DNA from 2 places in the Shewanella japonica genome. Region 2 is predicted to be linked to the other one. Evidence: predicted binding sites of a transcription regulator. Region 2 holds the regulator's gene; the other holds the start of a gene.
The links. The regulator LexA, encoded in region 2, represses DNA repair genes until DNA is damaged. The targets are predictions, from matches to a motif close to TACTGTATNNNNATACAGTA.

Region 1: the regulator LexA is predicted to act here: its motif matches at 6,392-6,411, upstream of recG (ATP-dependent DNA helicase RecG).

Annotation. Positions count from the first base shown of each region.
Region 1 covers NZ_CP020472.1:368,615-377,063, forward strand. The annotation lists gene SJ2017_RS01650 (AMP-binding protein) at 1-205, opposite strand, end outside; gene SJ2017_RS01655 (COG4648 family protein) at 198-749, opposite strand; gene SJ2017_RS01660 (acyl carrier protein) at 749-997, opposite strand; gene SJ2017_RS01665 (phosphopantetheine-binding protein) at 1,006-1,260, opposite strand; gene SJ2017_RS01670 (lysophospholipid acyltransferase family protein) at 1,289-2,137, opposite strand; gene SJ2017_RS01675 (beta-ketoacyl synthase chain length factor) at 2,156-2,926, opposite strand; gene SJ2017_RS01680 (DUF3014 domain-containing protein) at 3,192-4,064, opposite strand; gene recG (ATP-dependent DNA helicase RecG) at 4,198-6,273, opposite strand; gene SJ2017_RS01690 (response regulator transcription factor) at 6,481-7,101, opposite strand; gene SJ2017_RS01695 (sensor histidine kinase) at 7,105-8,256, opposite strand; gene SJ2017_RS01700 (tetratricopeptide repeat protein) at 8,330-8,449, opposite strand, start outside.
Region 2 covers NZ_CP020472.1:230,336-238,784, forward strand. The annotation lists gene coxB (cytochrome c oxidase subunit II) at 1-843, opposite strand, end outside; gene SJ2017_RS00990 (cell division inhibitor SulA) at 1,284-1,790, opposite strand; gene lexA (transcriptional repressor LexA) at 1,787-2,404, opposite strand; gene plsB (glycerol-3-phosphate 1-O-acyltransferase PlsB) at 2,814-5,234, shown strand; gene mtr (tryptophan permease) at 5,246-6,490, shown strand; gene SJ2017_RS01010 (helix-turn-helix domain-containing protein) at 6,525-7,568, opposite strand; gene SJ2017_RS01015 (hypothetical protein) at 7,729-8,073, shown strand; gene SJ2017_RS01020 (HlyD family secretion protein) at 8,070-8,449, shown strand, end outside.

The sequences.
Region 1 (8,449 bases), 140 kb from region 2:
AGGCTGCACACATGCCAGCAGCAAATAAATCACTGGTTTCAGCTGCGAGTAACCAACGTTTGATTGGGCTGGCATTAAGTTGTTCAAATAGATGGGCAACATGGGCTGTAAACAGTGAACCCGTCACAATGTCATGATGATTGAAACTAATTAATTGTTGCGTTTTAGGGTCATTATGTAGCCAGTTTATCAGCAAGTTATTCATGTTTTTTCAACCAAAATTTGCGATATAACCATTCTCCACCGAGTAATAAACCCATGAGGATATAGGCAATGAATCCATTATAAAGCGTCCACCATTCAAGCGAGGCAAACTGTGCAGTGTAGAGCGCGAAACTGCCATTGATGATAAATAATCCACACCATAAACGGGTGACATTATTTAAATAACCAATGGCCGAATCAGGTAAATCTGGTTCTTTTAATCTGGCCAAACGTTCAATCATACTTGGGCCTTGTTTTAGTGAGTAACTAAATAGCCCTAGCATCGTGAGGTTTATCACCACTGGGTAGAACAGTAACCAATCATTGCGTTTAGCAATAAAGCTCGCCGCTGTGAGTCCAATGCCCACCAGTAGCGGCAGTGCCATAGACTTAAGTTGTTGCTTACTCAGCGCAAGTCGCGCAATTAATACAGCACAAAGCAGTAATGCTATTGTGCCTGGTGGTAAGAACTGCAAACCTAAATACACCGCTATCGGGTAGCAAATAAGTGCGATGGCGGTGATAATTTGCAGTACTAGCACCATTAATCTTTCATTAAACCTTCAATCGCATTAACGACATCTTCAACTGTACGCACTGTTTTAAATTGCTCTGGTTGAATCTTCTTTCCGGTCATTTGTTGAAGCTTTATCACTAAATCCACAGCATCAATACTGTCTAAATCAAGTGCTTCATAAAGTGAAGCATCTAAGGTGATATCTTCTGCTTCAATTTCAAAATCATCGACTAAAATTTGCGTCAACATGTCTAGGATTTGATCACGATTTTCCATGATGACTCCTAAGAACGCTGTGATTCAATAAAGCTAGCTAAGCTTGCTACGCTGTAAAAGTGTGCTTTAGTTGCTTCAGAGTTAGCTTCTATTTTGATATCGAATTGCTTTTTAATTGCTAAACCTAGCTCAAGCGCATCGATTGAGTCTAATCCTAAGCCTTCACCAAATAGTGGTGCGTCAGTTTCAATATCGTCGATACTGACATCTTCTAAGTCGAGGCAGTCAATAATGAGCTGCTTAATTTCGTTGTGTAAATTCATATTAATATTCTAATTGTGATTGGTGTAATTAATGTTTGCTCATGTTGCGTAATGGCGGTAATGCTGTGAGTTGCTCAGCGTAATACTGCTGCAACTCTCTTGTCAGAACTCTGGCCATTTTAGCTTCATTGTTTTGACTAGCATCATACCTTAGGTACTCAAAAGGTGCGCCCATTTCTACAGACATATTGATTGTTTGCCTTGGTAGTTCGTACCAAGGTTGCTGCTTTGTCAGTCCGGCCACATCAATACGAAGTATGACAGGCATGATATCAGTTTGTGTACGTAATGCGATATTTGCAGCGCCACGTGCAAATGGATTTGTTTTAGCCCCCACAAGGGTACGAGTGCCTTCTGGGAAAATAATTAAGTTTGTATCTGTTGCTAACACTTGCTGACAGTCTTTTAGTAACAAGTCTGCACCACGATTAGGAATATACCCTGCTGATGCTAATACACCGCGTATAAAGGGGTTGCGCCATAATCCTTGCTTAACAATACAACCGGCATTGGGCATTAAACTGATTAACACCACCACATCAACCAAGGTTGGGTGATTAGCCACCACTATCACTCCTTTTGCCTCGCTTAAGCTAGGGAGCGTTTTGGTACTGACTTTAATGACTCCGGTTGCACTGAGCATCCACACAAAACCTTTAAACATAATGTGGACCGCTTTTTGTACTCTGGCAATTCGTTGCTGTTTTGTACCCGGCCACAAACGTAATACAGGTAAAACAGTGAGCGAGCTTAATAGTCCACCTAAACCAAAAACAACATAACATAAGGTGCCACCTATCCAACGAGGTACATATGCTAGCCCCGTTAAGTAAGGGGCGGGTTCAGGGAACTCTACTGAGCTGTTTTTATTCGTCATACTCTGCAACTTATAATATCAGCGACTTTCATGTCGCTGGGTCGTGTGGTCATGACCTAATTGCGGGGTCAATTGCCACTGCCAATGAGCCAATTGACCTGTTAGCGAAGTTTGCGAAGCAATAGCATGAATAAATTGCGCATAACTGATTGGCTGGGACTCGTTTGTATTGCCGTTTGATAGCGTCAATTGACCTAGAACAGTGTGCTGATGCTCAGTACTGTTGGCTGGGGCAAGATATAAGCCCATTGCCAAAGGTAATTCATATTCTTGGGTGTATTGATTGTAAATAGGCGGGACAGGATCGTCACCAAAGACAAGCAGAACCGGTTCAGGGTTTTCAGCTAGCTGCGCAAATGCTTCAATCATGGCTTGGGATAGGCTTTCTTCACCTGCTGCAACAGAAGTTGAAGCTGCAGTATTGCCACTCACTATGCCGTAAATGCCACTGGCTGTGTTGTGTACTGACTGGCTGAAAGCTAATGGAGAAAGCGCTTCTTTATCAACAATATCTTGTAATAAACCCAGTGTGCGAGTGAGTTCGCCATGACGAGAAGCAAACACGCTGCGGCAATGTTTTGCGGGTTGGCAGTCATGGGCTGCAGTCAGCATCATTTTAGTTAAGCGGCTAAAACGGCGACGTTGCATGGCTGGCACGTGAGCTAAAGCGGGAGAGGTTTTATTTTCTGTAGTCGGGGTGACAGCATTATCCCATTGGCGCCAGCTTTCTTTATCTTGAAAGTCTAGAGACCATGCGCCCCATGAAAGAATATCAAATACTAATTGCACTACATTGCCTCTGGTACGACTCAGGTATCCCTTGCTGAGATGGCCACATCGATAGGGTTTGGACGCTATGAATATGGCAGCTTGTTGTTAATTTAATAACGTCAGCAATTGTACCGTAATATTTAGCATCACAAAAACAAAAAATAGCGACATAAGGTCGCTATTTTGTGGGTCCTTGAACTGCAAACCTAATCGAGTAACTTGCTCTTATTCGATTAGGGTTTGGCAGCGATAGGTTGGCTAGTACTAAAAATACCTACAAAAGCTAGTTGTTTAGCTGTTGTTTAAGCTTTCTTACAGCACCTTTGATTTTCTTAGTATTTTCAGGCCCCATGCGCACCATTAATTTTTGAATGTTAGGTAGCGACTCAAGTTTAGGGTCAACAAATAAATAGTTAACACTGATTGATGACAGCTCAATTGGATCTTCGATAATGGGGGCTGCCAAAATCACATCAAATGCTTCTACCATGCGTTCATTGAAGCTCATGTCACTATAACCAAGTTCTTCAAATGCTTCGTCAAATAAAGGCGATAATTCTTCAAAAGTACTGACTAGCTGTTCATCATTCATGCCCGCTATCATGTCTGCATAGAGATCATAACGGTGGTAGCTGTCTGGGTTTAAGTAGATTTTGTCGGTAATTTCACTGACGCTAAAGCTGTCTTTAGGACCTTTTAAAGGGCTGGCTTTGTGAATGACTTCACCTTGTGCCATGTTGTCGACAAATACCACAAACTGGCGAGCAATGTCTTTTTTAAGGATGATGGATTCGATTTTCATTCCATCAGCCATTTCAATGGTTTTTTGCTCTACAAAATCATCACTTTCGGTCAGTGCTGGTAGTGGTTCAACGACCACTTCAGGTTCTGTTGGAATGATTTCGGTCGGCTCTACCACTTCTGGTTCAACAATCACTTCTTCAATTGGCTCTTGCTCGATGGGCTGTTCAGGCACCGGCTCTGGCAATTGTACTGGTGTTGGGGCTATTACCTCAGGTTCAGACGGCTCTGACGTGAAATAGAAATAACCTGCACCAGCCAAAATAACGGCAATGGTTACGCCGATAACACCTGCATTGCTGCCACCTGCGCGGCTCGATTGTGGTGTTGCTCTGTCTTCTTGATTGACTTGCATTTCTATTCCTTAGCTTTAAACATCAAAAGTGGAACTGAACACGAGATAAATATTGTTTAGCCTCAAGCTCATCACTCATTCTGCAATATTATTAACGCTTGTCTAGTGATAATAGACCTAAGTTAACAATAATTTATGCTTGTACGTATTGCTGGCGATCACCTAACCAACGGTGAATGATGCCATCAACATTTTCAGGTACTTGTCGCATGACATGTGCGGCAAGTTTTTGGGTGTTTTCAATTAAATACTGGTCTCTGACCAAATCTGCTATTTTCATTTCTGCCAGCCCAGTTTGACGAGTGCCGAGCACTTCACCTGGGCCGCGGATCTCTAAATCTTTTTGGGCAATAACAAAACCGTCATTACTCGACCTTAATACACCAAGTCGTTTTGTTGCTGTTTGCGACAATGGCGCTTTGTAAAGCAGTAGGCAATGACTCACGACTGAGCCTCGACCGACACGACCACGTAATTGGTGTAATTGCGCTAAGCCCAGCCTTTCGGGGTTTTCAATAATCATCAAACTGGCATTGGGTACATCAACACCAACTTCAATCACAGTGGTTGCCACTAGTAAATGTAGCTCACCCGCTTTAAATTGAGCCATTATTTGCTGTTTTTCTGCGCTTTTCATTCGTCCATGCACCAGACCAATGTTGAGTTCTGGTAATAAACGACTGAGTTCTTCTGCTGTATCTTCAGCAGCTTGGCATTCCAGCACTTCAGATTCTTCAATTAAGGTGCAGACCCAATAAATTTGTCGATTGTCGTTTAAGGCTGCTTGCTTGACCCGCTCAATGACTTCATCACGGCGATTATCACTCACAGCAACTGTACTGACAGGCGTTCTGCCAGGTGGTAGCTCATCAATGATAGAGGTTTCTAAGTCGGCATAAGCTGTCATTGCTAACGTGCGAGGTATCGGAGTGGCTGTCATGATCAATTGATGAGGATGAAAACCTTGGCTAATGCCTTTTTCACGTAGGCCCAACCGTTGATGCACTCCAAAGCGATGCTGCTCATCGATAATTATCAGTGCTAATTTGTCAAAACTGACTTGTTCTTGGAAGATGGCGTGGGTGCCAATGACCATATTGGCGCTACCATCAGCGATATCCGCTAGTGATTGAGCCCTTGCTTTGCCTTTTAGTTTACCTGCAAGCCAGCCGACTTTTAGTCCGAGCGGCTCAAACCACGCAGCAAAATTAATGGCATGTTGTTCAGCCAGCAATTCGGTGGGTGCCATCATCGCCACTTGGTAGCCATTTTCAATGGCTTGTAGCGCTGCCAGTGCAGCAACTAAGGTTTTTCCTGAACCGACATCACCTTGCACTAAACGCATCATTGGTGTTGGTTTCTCAATATCTCGGCTTATGTCTGCGACCACTCGCTGTTGAGCCCCTGTGGGTTTGAAGGGCAGGGCTTTTAAAAACGGGTTTAGTAGTTGGCCTGTTGCCGAAAGTGTGACAGCTTTATCAAGGTTGTTACGTTGACGCAGCTTTAGCATACTTAAATTGTGCGCCAATAACTCTTCTTGCACTAACCGCTGCTGAGCAGGATGCATCCCCACCTCCAAGTCAGCTTGTTCGATGTCATTGGGAGGCCTATGTATTAACTGTAAAGCATGGCTAATACTCATATTATTGGGCTGCAACTCGGCGGGGAGCAACTCGGTTAACCCGCCGTGAGTTAGGTGAGTCAGTGCTTGTTCGGTTAGTTTAATCCAACTGGCTTGTTTAAGACCTTCTGTTGAAGGGTAAATGGGGGTCAGTGAATCACTTAATGCTGGATTCTCGCCTTCTTTGATTATCTTGTATTCGGGATGAATAATCTCAAAGTGTCTTTTACCGCGCTTAATTTCACCATAAGCGCGAATAATCGCGCCGTTTTGCATGCCATTACGTTGGGCGACTGAAAAGTTAAAGAAACGTAGGGTTAGCATTCCTGTGTCGTCTGTAATAGTACAGGTCAGCATGCGTTTACGGCCAGGGACAATTTGGGTAGAAATGATTTCTGCTTCGACAGTGCCATACATGGCAGGATATAAACTCGCAATGGGATAGATTTGGGTGCGATCTTCGTAGCGCATAGGCAGATGAAACAGCACATCTTGTACTGTTTTAATACCCAGCTTATCGAGTTTTTCAGCGACTTTTTTGGCTACGCCTTTTAAGTCGGTAATAGGAACCTGATCCAATGGTTGCAAATCCACAATGCCTTCATATTGTCGAGTGTTGGCGCTATCATGCTAGCAAGGGTTAACAGAGTTATCCAATAAGTTATACAGTTCACTATCGAGTGAGAATGCTTGCTAGAGACAATAGTACTGTAAATATATACAGATATTTATGCCTATCTTAGCAGAGTTTGAATACAAGGCAATAATATTCCCCTTTTTGGCAGCTAAGCAACGCTATAACCAGCCTTTTTGTTTAGCGATACGGGCAGCATCAATACGATTACTGGCATTAAGCTTACTGATCGCTTCAGACAAGTAATTCCTGACTGTCCCTTCGGCAATGAACAGCTTCGCGGCAATATCACTGGTAGATAATCCTTCGCTGGCAAATCGTAACGCTTTTCGTTCCTTATCATTTAGCGGATCAATATCCCCGATGGCACTGATTGCAAGCTCAGGATCGATCACCTTTTTGCCAGCCATGACCTGCTTGATTGCCGATAATAAACTTTCTGTGGGGGCATCTTTTAATAAAAAGCCATCGACGCCACAGGCAAGCGCTCGCTTGATATAACCGGCTCGACCAAAGGTGGTTAAGATAATGACTTTGGTTTGCAGTGCTGCACCTTGCTGTTCTTTAAGCCATTGTGCTAATTCAAGGCCTGTACGCCCTGGCATTTCGATGTCACTGAGCAGTAAATCAAACGAGTGTTGTTTGAGTAACGCAATAGCCTGAGTGCCGTCTTCGGCTTCTGTGACTTCAACTGGGCCAATGGTTTCATCATTGCTAAGAGTGAGCAGTGCTGAAAGCGCTCCTCTCACCATAGCTTGATCCTCTGCCAGTAAAATTTTCATGAATCAGCTGTCCTTATCGGTAGAAAGAGGCAATGAAATCGTGAACTGATAACCATCGGTAATTTGATAGTTAAATGCGCCTTTGAGCAATTGAGCCCGTTCTGCGATGCCTTTTAGTCCGTTTCCTTCCACTATCGCTTGTGTTGATGAATTATCAGATAAACGTACGTTTAGGGTGTTGTTTTGATGGCTAAACTGCCACCAACATTCAGTTGCGGTGCCGTGCTTGAGCATGTTATTGACTAGTTCAGTAAACATTAACCCTAGTTGTGATTCATATAATTCGGGCATCTCGGGCAGTTGGCCGTTGACGTTCACTTCTATGCTTTGTTCTCGAAGGGATGCGGTTAATTGCTGTAAGGTGTCAGCCAAGCCTTTATGTTTATAATCCGATACTGTTTGTCTGATTTGACTAAGGCTGTCTCTGGCTATTTCTGCTAATTGACTCAAATGTTCTTTTGCTAAAGGCAGGTTTCCTGCTTCAACGAGTTTTTCCGCTAACTGCGCTTTAAGGGCGATAGACGATAAGTTGTGACCCATAATATCGTGAAGATCTCGAGCAATTCTTTCTCGTTCTAGGGCTGTCGCTAAACTGGCAATTTCATCATTTGATTGACGTTGCTGACGTCTAATTCGCTCATTGTTATGTTCTACTACACCAAATAATCCCACCACAAACACGATTAACATGCCGTATAGCGGGAAATAAAATGCGGGATACCCTACAAGGTAGTTTAGTGTCCATAACCCAATACTGATGGCGATAAAACTGATAATGCTGGTGCGTAATGAGTAAAAAAAACCAATAAAAAAGCCCGCAAAACTAAAAAATGAAATTCCGCCGCTGGTAAATAAACTGGCGATAACCGCAGTCGAAATCATTAACGATATAGGGTATATGGCTTTTGCTTGGCTACTTTTATAAGCCCAAAAATAACCGTATAAGAATGGAATTAATAGCAATAGACTAATGCTTACACGCATAACATCATCACGCATAAACCAAATAGGTATGAAATAAAAAATGAGGTTTAACAAATAGACCCAAGCCGTTTTTTGCTTGTAGGCTTTTTCTGGGTGGTTGTTTTCGTTAGTGGTCATATCCGTGTGAACCATTCCTTGAGCAGACTGATTGGCAGTATCTTGAGTATTCATAACCTTTCCTTAGCAAGTTAGCATACTGCAACCCATCGGCAATGGGTAGCAGTAGCTAACAGGTCCCGTGGCATTATTGACTAGCATTCACTGTAGAGGTTGGGTTTAGCAGGAAGTTAGCCCAACCATAGTCTGGATTAATAGTTAACGCCTGTTGCCAGTCCTGCTTTGCGGCATCTTGTTGACCGAGCTC
Region 2 (8,449 bases):
TTCACCTTGAGCCATCAACTCATCAAAGGTCAAGGTTTGCGACAGTGACGCTTCGGCCGCGGCTTTTGCATCAGCAGTTAGTTGTTTTTGATCTTTTAGCCATTGCTCAAAGTCTGCTTCAGAAACGGCTTCAACTACCACCGGCATGAATCCGTGGTCTTTACCACACAACTCAGCACATTGACCTCGGTAGGTACCAACCTTATCAATCTTGGTCCAAGCTTCATTAATAAAACCTGGGTTAGCATCTTTTTTCACCGCAAATGCAGGAACCCACCAAGAGTGAATCACATCATCTGAAGTCATTAAAAAGCGTACTTTACGATTGATTGGCAGAACGAGGGGCTTATCGACTTCTAGTAGGTAAGTTTCAGTTTTCGTTTCTGTCCCAGTAATTTGATCGGCAGGGGTGGAAAGTAAACTGTAAAACTCGACGTCTTCATTAAAATAGCTGTAATGCCATTTCCATTGAGAGCCGGTTACTTTGATAGTTAACTCCGCATCACTTGGGTCTTCCATAGCAATGAGGGTTTTTGTGGCAGGAATTGCCATACCAATGAGGATAAGAAACGGCACGACAGTCCATGCTATTTCCACTTTGGTACTATCATGGAAATCAGCAGGTACTGCACCCTTTGATTTTCTATGATAAATCATGGAGTAAATCATGATTCCAAATACCACAACACCAATAGCACAACAGATATAAAGAATGATCATATGGAGGTCGTAAACCTTACCACTGATCTCTGTTACCCCTTGGGTCATGTTAAGCGGCATATCAGCCGCTGCAAGTGGCACTGCAAAAAACAGCACCATTAATCCATACAACAATCGCTTCACAAGACTACTCCTCTGCCAATTGCGATTTGCAATAACAACAAGGAAAAGTCACACAGTAATACTCTGCTCTATGCAAACTTTTCTATTCCCGAAAAAGTTTGATCACTTCAAAGTACACGGTGGCAGTGAGTATTAATACTCGATTATTCTATTGGGTTTTGGTGGCCACACTTGTACCTAATACTGAACTTTTCAATTCTTAAATTGACGCTTTTTATTCAAGGCTTTCTATACCGCATGGTACCAGCACAATCTTTACAGCGTTTTATCACTTATGTTCATTTTTACCACTAAGAGAGGTCAATAAATGTTACTCCCTTGTTAACTACATTACTTGGAGATTAAATATTGATCAAGATCACTTTATCATCTAATTTGCTGAAAAAAGGCGCAAAAAAAAGCCCGTCACCGAAATGAAGGGCTTTTTTAGCAAATAGACTTTAGTGAAATGCAGATAAATTCAATTGGGTTGCAGCCACAGGATTACTGGCGTTTAATTGGTCATCACGTAAGTGAGTATTTACATCTTCAATAATGACACCTTGCGCTAAGGCGCTTTTAGCGACTAATTGAATGCGACGATTATCACGAGCATCTAATGGGGTTGTCCATGTAATCACTGCGCTGGATGTACCACTTGTGAGTGCTTTTTCCATTGCCCAAAGTGTTTCGACTTCATCTTTAGTGTGAACCAGTAATACACGGTCCATTCTGACATTGGCGTTCGCTAGAATTTGTTTGTAACCAATGTGAGGCGGATTAATCAGTACAATCCATCGCCCTTGTTGACTTAATACGGCTAACTGGCCGCATAGCTGAGTTAATTCAGTTAACCCTTGGTTAGCTGTTTGTTTGGTTTCGATACCTTGCTTTACTGGCGCAGCTGCTGATGCCATGTCCATCCATAAACCTGGGTGACGTGGTGCATTACCTATTAATGTGTTCATAACCAACCTCCATTACGGATAACGCCAACAGCGAGCCCTTCAATCGTAAGGCTTTGGCATGTTAAATCGACTTTTATCGGCGAGTACTGCTCGTTTTCTGCATGCAGATAAACAACGTTGCCTTTCTTTTCAAAACGCTTCACGGTGACATCATCATCAACACGGGCAACAACGACTTGACCATTTTTAGCTTGCTGCATTTTGTGAACCGCTAATAAGTCGCCTTCAATAATGCCAATATCCTTCATACTGTCGCCACGAACACGTAGTAAGAAATTAGCATTGGGTTTAAACATTTCAGGATCAACTTGAAAGTATTGTTCAACATGTTCTAACGCCAAAATTGGTTCACCAGCCGCAACCTGACCAATCAGTGGTAAGCCTTCTTCGACTTCCTCTTCTTCTTGGACCATACGGATACCGCGAGAGGTACCTGGAATAATTTCAATGCAACCTTTTTTAGCGAGTGCTTTTAAATGTTCTTCTGCAGCATTAGCACTTTTAAAGCCTAATCTAGTGGCAATTTCTGCACGAGTTGGTGGCATACCTGTCTCGGCAATATTGCATTTAATTAATTCTAGAATTTCAGCTTGTCGTGGCGTTAAAGGTCTCATGTTGATTCCTGTTTTTTTATACAGTGACTGTCATTATATACAGTATCTTTGGTCGCGCAAGTATTAACCAACATTTTTTGATGATAAAGCAATAGATATGAATTTTTATCGAAGTTTTTAGTTATTTAAAGATAATTAAATCAGTGGTTTATTTTTTTTGTGGGGCGTCGGTAAATTAGTGTGTTTTATTATTGATGACTCAAGTGAATAAGCCAAAAAGTACTGGATACCGTCTATTTATACAGTACTGTACCTAAATGTTTTGCTACTTACTAAGTGATTGATACTTGATGTTAGAACCAACAAAACTTGCTACTTAAATGTTAACTAGATTTACCGAGGTTAGTGTAACTGAATGATATTCTGGTATCCTATGCGCAATAAATCGTTGTTGATAATGCGAAGACCCATGCTAAAACCAGATTCTATCATTGCTAAATCATTACGTTGGATTCAGAAATTAATGGTACACAGTGTTGTTGTGCCTGAAGATCCGTTCGCTGACCTTAACTTAGATCCTGACAAGCCAGTGGTCTATGTGATGAAAACGGAGTCGCTGAGTGATATTGCTGCCTTACATGAAATGACAGCTAAATATAACTTGCCAAGTCCGTATGAACGGTTAGATGTTGATGGTTTCAATACCCCTAGAATTGTGTGTGTGGAAGGGCGTAAACCCTTGTTTGGTAAGCGCCATAGTAGCGATAAATTTGTAGCAAACTTTACTAAGTTGCTCGAATTACACCAAAAGAACAAAGAACTCGACATCCAGCTTGTTCCTGTAAGCCTATATTGGGGTCGTATCCCTGGTAAAGAAGACGACACCATGACCGCTGCGGTTTTTGAGCGTGAAAACCCAACATGGTTACGTAAATGGTTAATGATTCTATTTTTAGGTCGCCATAACTTCATTCAATTTTCTAATGCCATGTCGCTGCGTTATATGGCTGATGAACACGGCACAGATGTCAGTATTGCGCACAAGCTTATCCGTGTGGCTCGTGTGCATTTTCGCCGTCAACGTAAAGTGATGACGGGGCCTCAGCTTCCTAATCGTCAAGCGATGTTCAATTCGCTGTTAAAGTCAGAATCCATCAAGCGTGCCATTCAAGAAGAAGCCGTTAACAAAAAAATTCCCGAAGAAAAGGCACGTGAAAAAGCCATTGAGTACCTTGATGAAATCGCAGCAGACTATTCGGATAACTTGATTCGTATTGCTGAGCGTTTCTTAACTTGGCTTTGGAACAAGTTATACAGTGGTATTAGCATCAAGAGTGCGGAGCAAGTTCGTAAACTGCATCATGATGGTCATGAAATCGTTTATGTGCCGTGTCATCGAAGCCATATGGATTACTTGTTACTGTCATATATTCTTTATTATCAAGGCATGGTTCCACCGCATATTGCGGCAGGGATTAATCTTAACTTTTGGCCGGCAGGTCCAATGTTCCGCCGTGGTGGTGCCTTCTTTATCCGTCGTAGTTTTAACGGTAATAAGCTTTATACCGCAGTATTCAGAGAGTATTTAGATCAACTATTTGCTAAAGGTTATTCAGTTGAGTATTTCACTGAGGGTGGTCGTTCACGTACTGGTCGTCTACTTGCTCCTAAAACAGGCATGCTAGCGATGACGGTAAACAGCGTATTGCGTGGTATCGAGCGTCCTGTGACCTTAGTGCCAGTGTATCTTGGCTACGATCATGTCATGGAAGTGTCGACTTATCATAAAGAATTAAGCGGTAAGAAAAAGCAAAAAGAATCTGTATGGCAAGTGTTTGGTGCATTGCGTAAGTTGGGTAACTTTGGACAAGGTTACGTTAACTTTGGTGAGCCAATTAACGTGCAGCAGTTCTTAAATCAGCAGTCGCCTGATTGGCGTGAAGAAGTGGCTAAAGATCCTGAACAAAAACCAACGTGGTTAACGCCTGCGGTTAATCAGTTAGCCAATAAAGTGATGACAAACATTAACAGTGCTGCAGCAGCGAGCTCTGTTACGTTAACCAGTATGGTGTTATTAGCCGCTGAACAAAATGCATTAGAGCGCACAGAGCTGGAACGTCAGCTAGATTTATATCTTAAATTGATGAAAGAAGTGCCTTACACTGATTACACCTCAGTAGCTCAAGGCAGTGCTAGTGAATTAGTTGATCAATGTCTATCACTGAAAAAGTTTACTTCGCACACTGATCAAATTGGTGAAATTATTGCGATTGAAGAGTCTTCAGCAATTGCGATGAGCTACTACCGTAATAACATCATCCATTTAATGGCAGTTCCTTCGTTAATAGCGAGTTGCTTGGTGCAATACGAAGAGTTTAATCGTCAAAAAATTCATGAAATCGTTAATGACTTCTACCCGCTACTCAAAGCTGAGTTGTTTATGGGGATTGAAGACTTACCCGCTTATATTGATAGCGTATTAAACTTATTTGTTGAGCAACAGCTTATTTCGGGTACAGACGAGTTTGAACTCAATCAAAGTAATATTACCCAGTTAATGTTATTGTCTGAAACTGTCAGTGAGACATTACAACGTTACGCGATTATCTTTAATTTATTGGCTTATAAACCGGATATTGAACGTTCAGATCTAGAAAGCGCGAGCCACTTATTAGCTCAGCGTTTAGGTGCTTTACACGGAATTACTGCGCCAGAGTTTTATGATAAAAAACTCTACAATAATTTGAGTGTAAAATTAAAAGAATTAGGGCACTTGTCGGGTAATGACAATCAGTTTGCTGTCATCCGAATTCGCGACCATGCCAATGGTATGTTGCGTTTATCTGTTCGTAAAACCATAGTAGATAGCGTCACTATGGAACATGGGTAACCACTAACTTTATGAGTTCAACACAATCACAACCGCACAATAAATCATTATTAGGCGGTGCTATGATTATTGCCGGTACCACAGTCGGTGCCGGTATGTTTTCCCTTCCTGTTGTCAGTGCTGGTATGTGGTTTGGCTATTCCATTGCCATGCTAATCGGTATTTGGTTTTGTATGTTGGTGTCAGGCTTAATGCTACTTGAAACCAACTTACATTTTAAACCTGGCGACAGTTTCGACACGTTAACCAAAGTGACATTAGGCCAATTCTGGCGGATAGTTAATGGGCTTTCCATTACCTTCGTATTATATATTCTGACTTACGCTTATATCAGTGGTGGTGGCTCTATTGTGAACCACACCTTGTCAGGTATGGGCATTCATTTACCACAAAGTATTGCAGGCTTAGTTTTTGCCCTTGTGCTTGCTGCGATTGTGATGATTAGCACTAAAGTGGTCGACCGTATTACGACAGTAATGCTTGGCGGGATGATCATTACTTTCTTTTTAGCCGTCGGTAATTTGCTGATTGATGTGGAAACCGTGAACTTGTTAGTCCCTGACGGACAGGCGAGTTTTGCTCCATATATTTTAGCTGCCATTCCTTTTGGTCTGACAAGCTTTGGCTATCACGGCAATGTGCCAAGCTTAGTCAAGTATTATGGCAAGCAGCCTAATGTGATTATCAAGGCGATTTGTATCGGTACCTTTATCGCGTTAGTGATATACACGTGCTGGTTAATTGCCACCATGGGCAATATTCCTCGTAGTCATTTTAGCGATATTATCGCTCAAGGTGGGAATATGGGCGTATTGGTTGCGGCATTGTCAGATGTGATGTCCAGTGCTTGGCTAAATACCATGTTAACTCTGTTTGCTAATTTGGCCGTTGCGTCATCTTTCTTAGGGGTGACCTTAGGTTTGTTTGATTATTTAGCAGACTTATTTGATTTTGATGAGTCGGCTAATGGCCGAATCAAGACCGCTGCAGTGACCTTTATACCGCCAACCATCTTAGGCTTGTTATTCCCAGATGGTTTTTTGATCGCTATTGGTTTTGCCGCTCTTGCCGCGACAATTTGGGCTGCTATTGTGCCAGCGATGATGGCGTATAAGTCACGTAAAATGTTCCCTGATGAGAATAGCTTTAGAGTTCCTGGTGGTACGCCGTTAGTGGTTGTAGTGATTCTTTTTGGTGTGCTAACAGCAGCTTGTCACTTATTGGCAATGGCTGATTTATTACCTGTTTATCGATAAGTTATACGCAATATCGATAATCTAAAAAAGCCCTCTATTGAGGGCTTTTTTGATGCAATTTTTCAACGTACTGAGTCGGTGATTGATGATGTAATCGCCTAAAACTTTTACTGAAGCTGCGAACACTGGCATAGCCAAGTAGCTGCGAAATCTCTTTAACCTCTTTGCCTTCAAGCATATATTTCACTGCTAAATTTCCTAAGATATAGCGCATTAACTCTGTAAAACTAAAGCCATTACGCTGCAATCGTCGCTGTAATTGTTGTTTCGAAAAACCACATAATTCCGAAAGGGAATCTAATGTGGGTAAACCATAAAAACGTATGTAATTCACCAGCTCATAAAGCACTTTAGGCGTGTCATGGGGTTGAGGCATATTTAAATATGAGTCGAGTTGATTAAGGCTAATACTACTTTTGTTATTGCGCTGAATATGTTGGGAGGTGGATAGCGATGCCAAAAAGTGTTGTTCAGAGCTAATCAAGGAGTCGACATCAAGCCATATCTCGGTTTGCGGCGCATTCCAGGTCACTTTGGCTCCAAATACTGCTTCGCTCTCCTGTTGATTTATGGCGGGGCCACTGAGCATCACTTTAATCGGGGTGAAGTCTTTGCCTAAAAAGTGCTTGCAGGTATTTAGCAGTGTTAAGGCTATGCGGAGCGAGTCATGGGATTTGGCTTTGCCGCTGACATAGTTATTGCGATAGCACCATTTAATAATCTTATTCGACTGAGCACCGTAGTAACTTGCACCTGAATGAAAACAAGCCATGGCATAGTTAATGCGCCGAAAGGTAATTGCCAAGTCTGGAGTCGCCAAGAACCAGTTGTTAGGCATATTAAATTGGTTGACGGTTAAGTAGTGTTGGAGCGTCAACATATAATCTTGAACATTCGATAATTGCTCAATCTTACTCAGCCACATTGATACTTCCGAGTAAGGGATTAATGTCATGGGCTCATTCAACAAGCTTTGAGGGATCGATAGATCCTTTGCTGTGATGCCATAGTGGGCTTCAACCCCTTTTAGCACGGGTAAAATACAGCAAACTCGAATAAATGAAACTTCAAATGCCATGTCAATTTCTCGTTAAGTGCTTGGGATCGGTAGATGATATTTAAGTAACTATATATATCAAAAAACATTGATAATTGATACGTATGGTTACTTTGTGTTGTGGTTTTGTCGTTTGGGTGCACACTACGCAGCATCTAAGTTAACAAGAGGTGCAATCACTATGAGTTTATTCAGTATGCCATTCGTCGATTCTGGAGTTGATGTTGCACTTCATGGTGTGGCTTTAGTTGTATTGGTCGGGGCTGTCGCTGCCGCAGGATTCGGTTTTTGGAAAGTTCACGAATTGCCGATTCATAAAGCTCACAAAGAAAAACATCAACAAATAGGACTGATTACTGCGCTCACATGGATAGGATTTATCTGGCATTGGGTTTGGGTGTTAGCAGTCATGGTCGCGTTTATTGATAGTGGTAAAGCATTAAGAAGGATCAGAGATATTTGGCGAGAGAATGAACGGGAAGAGCCTGTTACCGCCACTCCAGCAAAAGAGGAGATTAGCTCATGATTGAAGGTTTAGCAGTTTGGGCGTTGTTTATCTATATTTTACGCTTGGTAGGCATGCCTTGGAACAAAGGCACAAAAGCTTTTTCATACTTAGGCGGTGCTGGCTGGTTACTGTTTGTATGGGTAGGACTATTAAACTATGCGCCTATGGATATTACAGGTGGCTCTGTTGTGCAATCTCCGCATATTCAATTGCGTCCAGCTTCGACACAAATTAAAGGTAATGTAAAAGGTATCTATGTCGAACCTAACCAAAGAGTAACAGCAGGACAATTAATCTACGAGATAGATGATGAGCCTTATCAAATAGCGCTGAATAAGGCTAAAGTGCAGCAACAAACAGCTAAGGTTGCATTGTCACTTGCTAAAGAAGATAT